3 regions of the Caballeronia sp. A2-2 genome follow, and region 3 is predicted to be linked to each of the others. Evidence: predicted binding sites of a transcription regulator. Region 3 holds the regulator's gene; each other region holds the start of a gene.
The links. The regulator LexA, encoded in region 3, represses DNA repair genes until DNA is damaged. The targets are predictions, from matches to a motif close to ACTGTATNNNNATACAGT.

Region 1 (3,243 bases), on a different replicon from region 3:
CGCGCCGTATTCGAGCACGTCATGATCCGGCTCGTACCACGCGACATATTCAGGCGGTCCGAGCGATGCATCGCGCTGACGAAAGCGCACGTAGGCGATCATGTCGTGCTGCGCGCGCCGCACGGCTTTCGCCATTTTGTTCAGCCGCGCGCCGTCTTCATCCGCCGCCGATGCCGCCGCGCGATCGCCCTGCGCCCAGCGCCACAGCACGCGATAGAGAAAGCTCCAGCGCTGCGGATCGCGGAAATGCGCGGCTTCTTTGAGCAGCGTCGCGAGTTCGCGTGAGATGCGGACGTTGGCTTCGCTTTTTTCGTTCGCCAGCGGCTGCGCATCGAATAACGAGCCGTCGTCGTCCTTCATGCGCCAATCGATCGATTCGGGCGGCAAACCGCGCGCAAGGGCATCGCGCGCTGCGTCGCGCCAGGCGTCGAAATCGTCGTCGATGGTGATGACGTGCACGATCAGAGCAGCGACAACTGCACCGGCCCGGTCGCAAGCGAGCGCCTAAGGTGGTCCGATTGCACATCGCGTAAAGGCGGACGATAGTCGTCGGTCACGACGAACGGCTTGACCTTCTCCATGCCGCATCGCAGCCGCACGAGATCCTGATACCGCACCCGCCGCGCACGCCGCAACTCGACGATGCGCTTGGCATTGCGCATGCCGATGCCCGGCACCCGCGCGACCATCCGCACCGGCGCGGTATTGAGGTCCACCGGAAAACGCTCGCGATGCGCCAGCGCCCACGCGAGCTTCGGATCGACATCGAGCGGAAGATTGCCGGCATCGCCCAGCAATTCGTTGGCGTTGAAGCCGTAACCGCGCATCAGGAAATCCGCCTGATACAGACGATGTTCGCGCAACAGCGGCGGCGCTTTCGGCGGCAAGCCCGATGGACTATCGGGAATCGGGCTGAACGCGGAGTAGTACACGCGCTTCAGTTGATACGAACCGTAAAGCGTTTCCGCCGTGCCGAGGATGGTGCGGTCGTCGGTGTCGTCCGCGCCGACGATCATTTGCGTGCTCTGCCCGGCCGGCGCGAAACGCGGTGCGCGCGGCTCCGCTTCCGATTCTTCGCGCGCCATGCGGATATTGCCCATCGCGAGCTTGATCGTCCGGCCGCTTTTCTCCGGCGCGAGCCGTTCGAGGCTGATCTCCGTGGGCAATTCGATATTCACGCTCAGACGGTCCGCATAACGCCCGGCTTGCTCGATGAGACCGGCATCCGCATCCGGAATGGTCTTGAGATGGATATAACCGCGAAATCGATGCTTCTCGCGCAGCGATTTCGCGACGAGCATGAGTTGCTCCATCGTGTAATTCGACGACTGGATAATGCCCGAGCTTAGAAACAGCCCGTCGATGTAATTGCGGCGGTAAAAGTCCAGCGTGAGGTTCACGACTTCATCGGGCGTGAAGCGTGCGCGTGGCACATTGCTCGAACGCCGGTTGACGCAGTAACGGCAATCGTAAAGACAAAAGTTCGTCAGCAAGATCTTGAGCAGCGACACGCAACGGCCATCTGGCGTGAAGCTATGACAGATGCCCGAGCCGGTGCTCGCGCCCAGTCCATCTATGCCGCGCGATTCGCGTTTGGGCGCGCCGCTGCTGGCGCAGGAAGCGTCGTACTTGGCGGCATCGGCGAGAATTTCGAGCTTTTCTGACAATTCCATGGGTTGACACTGTATGTTTATACAGTATTCTATTGAGGTGTAAGTGGGAAAGCAATGCGGCGTTCATGCTTCTGAGTCCGATACGTCGAACGTCCCGCATTGGATGCTTCAGCAAGTCCCCGGCCACGAACCACGGAGAGCCCTCTATGCGTTTCGATTACCGCACGTTCCACGTCGACTGCACCGCCCGTCACGACGAAGACGGACGCTTCTACGCGCATGCCCGCATCACCCACGCGCCGGACGAACACACGCCTTATCTGCAGGCGTTCGAATCCGGCGATCTCGATGGCTTCGCCAGCGAATGGGACGCCGTGCATTGCGCGCGAAGCTGGGCGATCGAATGGTGCGACGAGGCGCTTGCTTGATATGCTTTGCACTCCCTTGCATGTGCGCTTTCATCCTGCGGCACAGCGATTGCGGGATGTAAGGTGCGACGCGGCCCGATATGCCGGCGCGCAATGGAAAATCATCCAAGGGAGACATCATGAAGATCATCAGTCAAGGTTTGCTCGTGTCGGCGCTGGTGTTGGGTTTGTCGAGCGCGGCATTCGCGCAGGGCGGCGGTGCCGGTGGCGGCAGCGCGGGCGGCAATGGCGCGGGTCAGGGCGGCGCGGGCATGAGCACGCCGAACGCGCATGGCGTGACCGGATCGACATCGGGTGCGTCGGGCGCCAGCAGCATGGATTCCGGCAGCTCGGGCAAGATGATGCACAAGAAGAGCAAGTCGAGCATGGGCGCATCGGGCACGAGCGCCAACTAAAGCACGTTGTTTTATCGATGAAGGGCTGCATGATTGCAGCCCTTTGTCACGTCTGCTCCCTCCAAAAGCATCCCTGCCGCATGAGGATTTCGCGTTTTTCGCGCGCACTCTAAGCTGCTGCTCATGTTGCAGTCAGCGTCGCCGCGTCCGTATCCGATCTGTTTCGATCCGCCGCTTCGGCCAGTTTTCCGCCGCGTTGCGCGCGTTCGTTCAGGGAGGCGTGCCGGTGGGCCGTCGCATGGCGTTCCGGTATTGTGTGGATTGCGCGCGGCGCGGCTTCTTTGTTTTGCGGAAGGGGAGCGTGAATAGAAAACTTATCGTTATGAGTGTGGCGTGTGGGGTTATTGTTCATGGGATGGGTGTTGGTGGTTATTGGGAGGGTTAGGTGACGGGTCGTGCAAGGGGCTGCTCTTGTTTGTGTCTCTATTGCAGTAGCCGCCTCCCCGGCGGGGGGGTAACTTTCTTTGCTGCTGCAAAGAAAGTCACCAAAGAAAGCAGCTTTTACCCCGTGCCCGCTGGCTGGAAAGGGTGGCCTGAATTAACGATACAGTGGCCGCGTTAGGATGTCCCTTGGTTGGTTAAGCGTGTGGGCAACCTAGCGATTGCGCGCTCGAATCCTTTTGCCTTAGTGGACCGCATTCATTCTTTCGGCCATGCGCTGCGCGCGCCGAGAACGTAAGAACGGAATCCCGCAGCGTGCCCGTACCCAGCCACCCCACGCGCCACCGCTGTATTGCTATTCGGCCCTACCTTGGTGAGTGCTCCGACTAAAAAGCAAGCGTCAACGTGACAACACTCGCCAATGCG
Region 2 (3,243 bases), 490 kb from region 3:
TTTGAACCGATCTGTGTAGGATAGGTGGGAGGCTATGAAGCGTGAACGCTAGTTTGCGTGGAGCCGTCCTTGAAATACCACCCTGGTTTGTTTGAGGTTCTAACCTTGGTCCGTGATCCGGATCGGGGACCGTGCATGGTAGGCAGTTTGACTGGGGCGGTCTCCTCCCAAAGTGTAACGGAGGAGTACGAAGGTACGCTAGGTACGGTCGGAAATCGTGCTGATAGTGCAATGGCATAAGCGTGCTTAACTGCGAGACCGACAAGTCGAGCAGGTGCGAAAGCAGGTCATAGTGATCCGGTGGTTCTGTATGGAAGGGCCATCGCTCAACGGATAAAAGGTACTCTGGGGATAACAGGCTGATACCGCCCAAGAGTTCATATCGACGGCGGTGTTTGGCACCTCGATGTCGGCTCATCTCATCCTGGGGCTGTAGCCGGTCCCAAGGGTATGGCTGTTCGCCATTTAAAGAGGTACGTGAGCTGGGTTTAAAACGTCGTGAGACAGTTTGGTCCCTATCTGCCGTGGGCGTTGGATATTTGAAGGGGGCTGCTCCTAGTACGAGAGGACCGGAGTGGACGAACCTCTGGTGTACCGGTTGTCACGCCAGTGGCATCGCCGGGTAGCTATGTTCGGAAGAGATAACCGCTGAAAGCATCTAAGCGGGAAACTCGCCTTAAGATGAGATATCCCCGGGGCTTCGAGCCCCTTGAAGGGTCGTTCCAGACCAGGACGTTGATAGGTCAGGTGTGTAAGTGCAGTAATGCATTGAGCTAACTGATACTAATTGCCCGTAAGGCTTGATCCTATAACCAGTGTGTTTGCGTCTCCTCAGGAGCCAACACTGGCGAGTACAGCGTGTGTGATCAATCACCACCCGAATTCAATACTGCTTCTTCCCAGATTGGTTGTGTGCCCCCAAGGCCCGCAACAACAAGTCATGCCTGATGACCACAGCGAGTTGGTACCACCCCTTCCCATCCCGAACAGGACCGTGAAACGACTCCACGCCGATGATAGTGCGGATCTCCCGTGTGAAAGTAGGTAATCGTCAGGCTCCTCTTGCCGAAAACAAAAACCCCACCCCGAAAAGGTGGGGTTTTTGCATTGGGCAGCGAAAAGTAACCAATCAACCATTCTTCCAGGCCCTACCTCGCTAGGCGCCTAAAGCAATTCCTTTCCTCCTACGTTTACCGCAACCACGTCAAATACTGTATAAATATACAGTACAAGTCGAGGCCATCGAGCTGATCTCGAACCGGCCCTTGCTGCATCGGACGGGGAACGCATGGGCGCAGCGCTTTCATTAGTCGATATCGGGTTGGCATCGCGCCTGCAGCAGCAGTTATGGCAAGGCGAAGGCGTCAACGTTCAGGACTCGGACATCGTCTCGAGTGGGCATCGCATGCTCGATCGGGCTTTGCCAAATGCGGGATGGACGCCCGGCGCCGTCACCGAATTGTTGATCGAAGAGAGCGGTGTCGGCGAAATCAGGCTGCTCGCGCGTTCGCTTCGGGAACTGACAGTGAACAAAAGCCGGTTTGTCGTCTTCGTTGCGCCGCCCTGGCAACCCAATTTCGCGTGGTTCCGGAGGATGAAGATCGCGACGAGCAAGCTCGTGTGGGTCAAAGCGGCCGAGGATCAAGTGTTGTGGGCCGCAGAGCAATCGCTGAAGCAGGAAGGCATCGGCGCGGTGTTGATCTGGCTACCAGAGGCGCATCCTCAGGCCCTGCGCAGACTTCAGGTAGCGGTGCAGGAATCGCAGTCGCTGGCGTTCGTGTTTCGGCCGCTCAAGGCGGCGAAGCAATCATCCGCCGCGCCGCTGCGCATGGTGTGCAAGCCGATTCTCCCCGCCCACGCGCAGACGATGAACCGTCGCGAATGGATGCAGACCGTCATGCTCGAAATCGACATCATCAAGCGGCGCGGTCCTTTGTTGGTGAAGCCGTTGCAATTGCGCCTGCCTTTGCAGATGCCCGCGCTGCCCGAACCCATCCGCCGTGCGCAGCAGGCCAGGAAAGCACGAGAGGTCAACCATGTTGTGGATAGCGGTGACATTGCCGCTTTTGTCGCTCGAAGCAGTCAGGCCGCCATCGATGCCGCCCGTATCGGGAAGTTCGATTTCGCCTGGAGCGACGTCGATATCGACGTCGAATGATGACATCGAGCAGCCTTGTTTCGCGCTCGCCGATCACGCTCGCATTCTGCTGCCGGATCTCATCGCGTTCAGGCTTGGTGTGCGGCCGGGCTGCACACGCTCGCACGCGTTCGCGCTGGCGCCGCGGCTGAGCTTGCTCGCCGTCGATATCGACGAGGAGCAGCACGCGCTCGAATCGGTGGCGCTGGCGTTGCTCGCCTTCACGCCGAAGGTCGTGCTCGCGCACGCCAACACGGTGTTGCTCGAAGTCGGCGCGAGCATGCGGCTCTTCGGCGGATTGCGGACCTTGCTGTCGAAAGTGATGGCGACGGTGAAAGGCTGCGGCTTCACCTCCCGCGCGGGCTGCGCGCCGACCGCGTGGGGCGCGTGGCTGCTCGCGCATGCGCGCACGCGCCGCGTGACGCGTCGGGTGCGTATCGTGAAGCCGGAAACGCTCGTGCGCGTGCTCGATGCCCTGCCGGTTTCGCTGGTGCCATCGGCGGAATCGCACGGCAACGCGTTCGAGCAGATCGGCTGCACGACGCTCGCAGACTTGCGCCATCTGCCGCGCAAGGGCGTGGCACGCCGCTTCGGACCGGGCATTTTGCTGTGGCTTGCGCAAGCCTACGGTCAGGCCGCCGATCCGCGCGAGGCGTTTTGCGCGCCGGCATCGTTCGAGGCGCGGCTCGAATTGCAGGCGCGCGTGGACAGCGCCGAAGCGTTGTTGTTCGCGGCGCGTCGTCTGGTGCTGCAACTCGCAGGCTGGTTGAGCGCGCACCACGCAGCGGTCAGTGAGTTTTCGCTGCTGCTCGAACACGAACTGGCCGCACGTCACGCGCCGAAAACATCGACATTGAGAGTCGCGTGGGCCGTGCCGACGCGCGATGCCGATCACGTCCTCTGGCTCTTGCGCGAAAAGCTGAACCAGACCGCGCTCGCCGCGCCCGTGATCGAAATGAGGTTATTTGCCGACAAGATCAGCGAACATGCGCCTCCTGCCGACACGTTGTTTCCCATGCCGGGTTCGGGCGATGACTCCATGGCGCAACTGCTCGAACGCCTGAGCGCGCGGCTCGGTGCGGAGAACGTCGTGCAACTGACCGCGC
Region 3 (3,243 bases):
GCAGAAGCGAGCGCTTAGGCTGGTTTCAGCCGTTCAGGTCCACTGCGACGAGCTTCCAGTTGATAAGCCCGTTGCGGTGGAAGATCGCGGAGTAGCGCGCATCGCCTGCGCCGTGTTGGTAGGTCACGACGAAGGTGTCGAAGCTGCGATAACCAGCGGTGGTTTGGGGCGGCTTCTTTGCCGTCGGCTGCGAAGGGGCAGCGGGCACTTCGACGCTGGCAGGCTCAGGCGGCCGCTCGCCCGGATCGCCGCGCGGCGGAATGCCGTTCAAAATGGCCGCGACGCCATCCGGCGTGGCATACGAATCCACCAGCGGCCCGACGAGCGCCGCGCCGATCATGGCTCCGATGATCGCCAGCGGATTGCCACTTTTCTGGATATCGACGCGCCGCGTAAGCAACGCGCCGACCTGATCCTTGAGACTCGCGCGCAACGCGGGAAAATCGACGTACTGGTTGACGGTCTGCGCGTCGCGGGCATCGGCCGCACGCTTGACACGATCGAGCGCGATGTAAGGCGAGGCATAGACAAAACCGAGCGCCGCCACAAGCAGAACGACGACGAGCGTGGTGACAACGTAACGTGTAGTGCAGGACATGCGGTCGCGGATTCTCTGTTGCTATTGCGAAGGGTCAATTGTGCATTGACCGCGCGCCGACCGCATTTATCCCGACGCTGCATCAATTACGCGAGAATCCCGCCCGTGATCCCCGCGCGTTCCTCATCGATACACCGGTCGATCATGCGCGACACCTCATCGATCTTGCCCACCAGAATCACACGCGACGGACCGCGATACACCCGCACGCCCGCACGCTGTTCCTCCGACGCCCGCACCGTGCTGTTGAGCGACACCCGCGCGAACGCAGGCTGACGCGACGGCAACGCGGGCATTTCGTCGAACAGGTCGGGCGTACTCGGCTGACGCGCAATGCCGCAAGCGATGAGCGTGCGCAGATGACGCAGACGACCGAACTGGCGGAAGGGCAGCAAGCGGGCAAAACGTTCCATGGTGACTCTCCAGACGATAGGACGCACCTCGGCCACCCTGAACGAGGGCCGTCGTGCTTGTTATGTTCGAAGCGCCGTGGCTTGTATCAGGCGCAGTTCATGGAGTCAGTGTCCGCCCGGCTTAAGACATTTCTTGTCTCGAATTAAGAATTTTCTTCGAGCGGACAAGGAGTTGAAGCGAAAAACGTCAGAATTCGCCCGAACGAATCAGGCCGACAGCAATGCCTTCGAGTGCAAATTCCCCGCTGCCTGCGCGCACGAAAATGTTCTCGTAATCCGGGTTCTCGGCGATCAGTTCCACACCATCGCGATGCCGCTTCCAGCGCTTGACGGTTACGTCATCCCCCAACCGCGCCACGACGATCTGGCCGTCCTTCGCTTCAGTGCGCTTTTGTACCGCGAGCAAATCGCCATCGAGAATGCCGGCATCGCGCATGGAAAGACCGCGCACTTTCAGCAGATAGTCCGGCTTGCTGGAGAAAAGCGCCGGATCGCACACGTAAGTCTGCGAAATGTGCTCCTGCGCCAAGATAGGACTACCCGCCGCGACACGCCCGACCAGCGGCAGCGCCAACTGCATGATGCTCTGATGCGGAAGCGTGAACTGATGCTGCTCCTCACGCGACGATTCCCCCAGCAATCGAATGCCGCGCGAGGAACCCGCCGCCAGTTCGATCACGCCCTTGCGCGCCAGCGCCCGCAGATGCTCCTCCGCCGAGTTGGCCGAGCTGAAGCCGAGTTCGGCGGCGATCTCCGCGCGCGTGGGCGGAAAGCCGGTGCGCTCGATCGCGCGCTGGATCAGTTCCAGCACTTGCTGCTGCCGCGCGGTGAGTTTGGTGATCTTGTTTGTCACAGGCTTAGGTCCCGATTCACTGTATGGATGGACAGGTGACTGTATTTTTATACAGTATTTCGGTCTTTTCAAGCTTTACTTTAAGTTCGCGCGCGCTGGCCCACGTTTGCGTCGTCTAAACCCGAACACTGCTTTCTTGCTCCAGGAATATGCTTATCAGCTTGGATAGGTATAAAAGAGTGAAAAACGATTATTTCTAATCATATAGAGACGTCGTTAGACTGATTCCGTCAATCAATAAGACGGAGAACGGGGAATGCAAAGCTTCAAGACGGGATTGGGACTGAACGCGCGGCGCTTGTTTGCAGCGTTCGCGCTGACGGCGGCAAGCATCGGCGCGGTGACGCAGGCGCACGCCGATACGGCGTTTTTGAACGTGTCCTACGATCCCACGCGCGAGCTGTATCAGGATTTCAATCAGGCTTTCGCGAAGAAGTGGAAGGCAGACACCGGCGAGACGGTGACCTTCAAGCAATCGCACGGCGGCTCGGGCGGACAGGCGCGCGCGGTGCTCGACGGTTTGCAGGCCGATGTCGTGACGCTGGCGCTCGCCTATGACATCGATGCACTGGCATCGAAAGGACTCGTCAACGCGGACTGGCAGAAGCGTCTGCCGGACAACGCTTCTCCGTACACGTCGACCATCGTGTTTCTGGTGCGCAAGGGCAACCCGAAGCACATCAAGGACTGGGACGATCTGACCAAGCCGGGCGTCTCGATCGTCACGCCAAACCCGAAGACCTCGGGCGGCGCGCGCTGGAACTATCTCGCGGCGTGGGCGTATGCGCAGCACAAGCCGGGCGGCAACGAGCAGACCGCCAAGGATTTCGTCACCAAGGTCTACAAGAACGCGGGCGTGCTCGATTCCGGCGCGCGCGGCGCGACCACGAGCTTCGTGCAACGCGGTCAGGGCGATGTCTTGATCGCCTGGGAAAACGAAGCCTTCCTGTCGGTCAAGGAATTCGGCACGGACAAGTTCGAGATCGTGGTGCCGTCGGTGAGCATTCTGGCGGAGCCGCCGGTCGCGGTGGTGGACAAGGTCGTCGACAAGCACGGCACGCGCAAGCTGGCCGAGGCGTATCTCAAGTATCTATACAGCGACGAAGGCCAGCAGATTGCCGCGCGTAACTTCTATCGTCCGCGTTCGGACAAGGTACCTGCCGATCTGACGAAGCAGTTCCCGAAGCTCAAGCTCTACACGGTCGATGACACCTTCGGCGGCTGGGCGAAGGCGCAAAAAACGCACTTCGCGGATGGCGGTGTGTTCGATTCGATCTATCAGCCGCAGTAAGGCATAACGCGATGACGCGGCGCACACGACGCCGCGCATCGTCATGAGACGTAAGCGCCCACCCCGGCGCAATGGAAAGAATGGATCA

Region 1: a site for LexA is predicted at 1,682-1,699, ahead of ACZCWR_RS28140 (putative DNA modification/repair radical SAM protein). Genes of this name have one in related genera too.
Region 2: a site for LexA is predicted at 1,211-1,228, ahead of imuA (translesion DNA synthesis-associated protein ImuA). Genes of this name have one in related genera too.

Annotation. Positions count from the first base shown of each region.
Region 1 covers NZ_CM173618.1:970,990-974,232, reverse strand. Annotated here, with positions in the region: gene ACZCWR_RS28145 (UdgX family uracil-DNA binding protein) at 1-459, opposite strand, end outside; gene ACZCWR_RS28140 (putative DNA modification/repair radical SAM protein) at 462-1,673, opposite strand; gene ACZCWR_RS28135 (hypothetical protein) at 1,820-2,041, shown strand; gene ACZCWR_RS28130 (hypothetical protein) at 2,161-2,436, shown strand; gene ACZCWR_RS28125 (hypothetical protein) at 2,558-2,788, opposite strand.
Region 2 covers NZ_CM172587.1:2,670,819-2,674,061, reverse strand. Annotated here, with positions in the region: rRNA gene ACZCWR_RS12700 (23S ribosomal RNA) at 1-808, shown strand, start outside; rRNA gene rrf (5S ribosomal RNA) at 944-1,057, shown strand; gene imuA (translesion DNA synthesis-associated protein ImuA) at 1,289-2,158, shown strand; gene ACZCWR_RS12685 (Y-family DNA polymerase) at 2,097-3,243, shown strand, end outside.
Region 3 covers NZ_CM172587.1:2,177,592-2,180,834, forward strand. Annotated here, with positions in the region: gene ACZCWR_RS10355 (universal stress protein) at 1-18, shown strand, start outside; gene ACZCWR_RS10360 (DUF2939 domain-containing protein) at 26-598, opposite strand; gene ACZCWR_RS10365 (hypothetical protein) at 685-1,011, opposite strand; gene lexA (transcriptional repressor LexA) at 1,199-1,852, opposite strand; gene ACZCWR_RS10375 (sulfate ABC transporter substrate-binding protein) at 2,121-3,155, shown strand.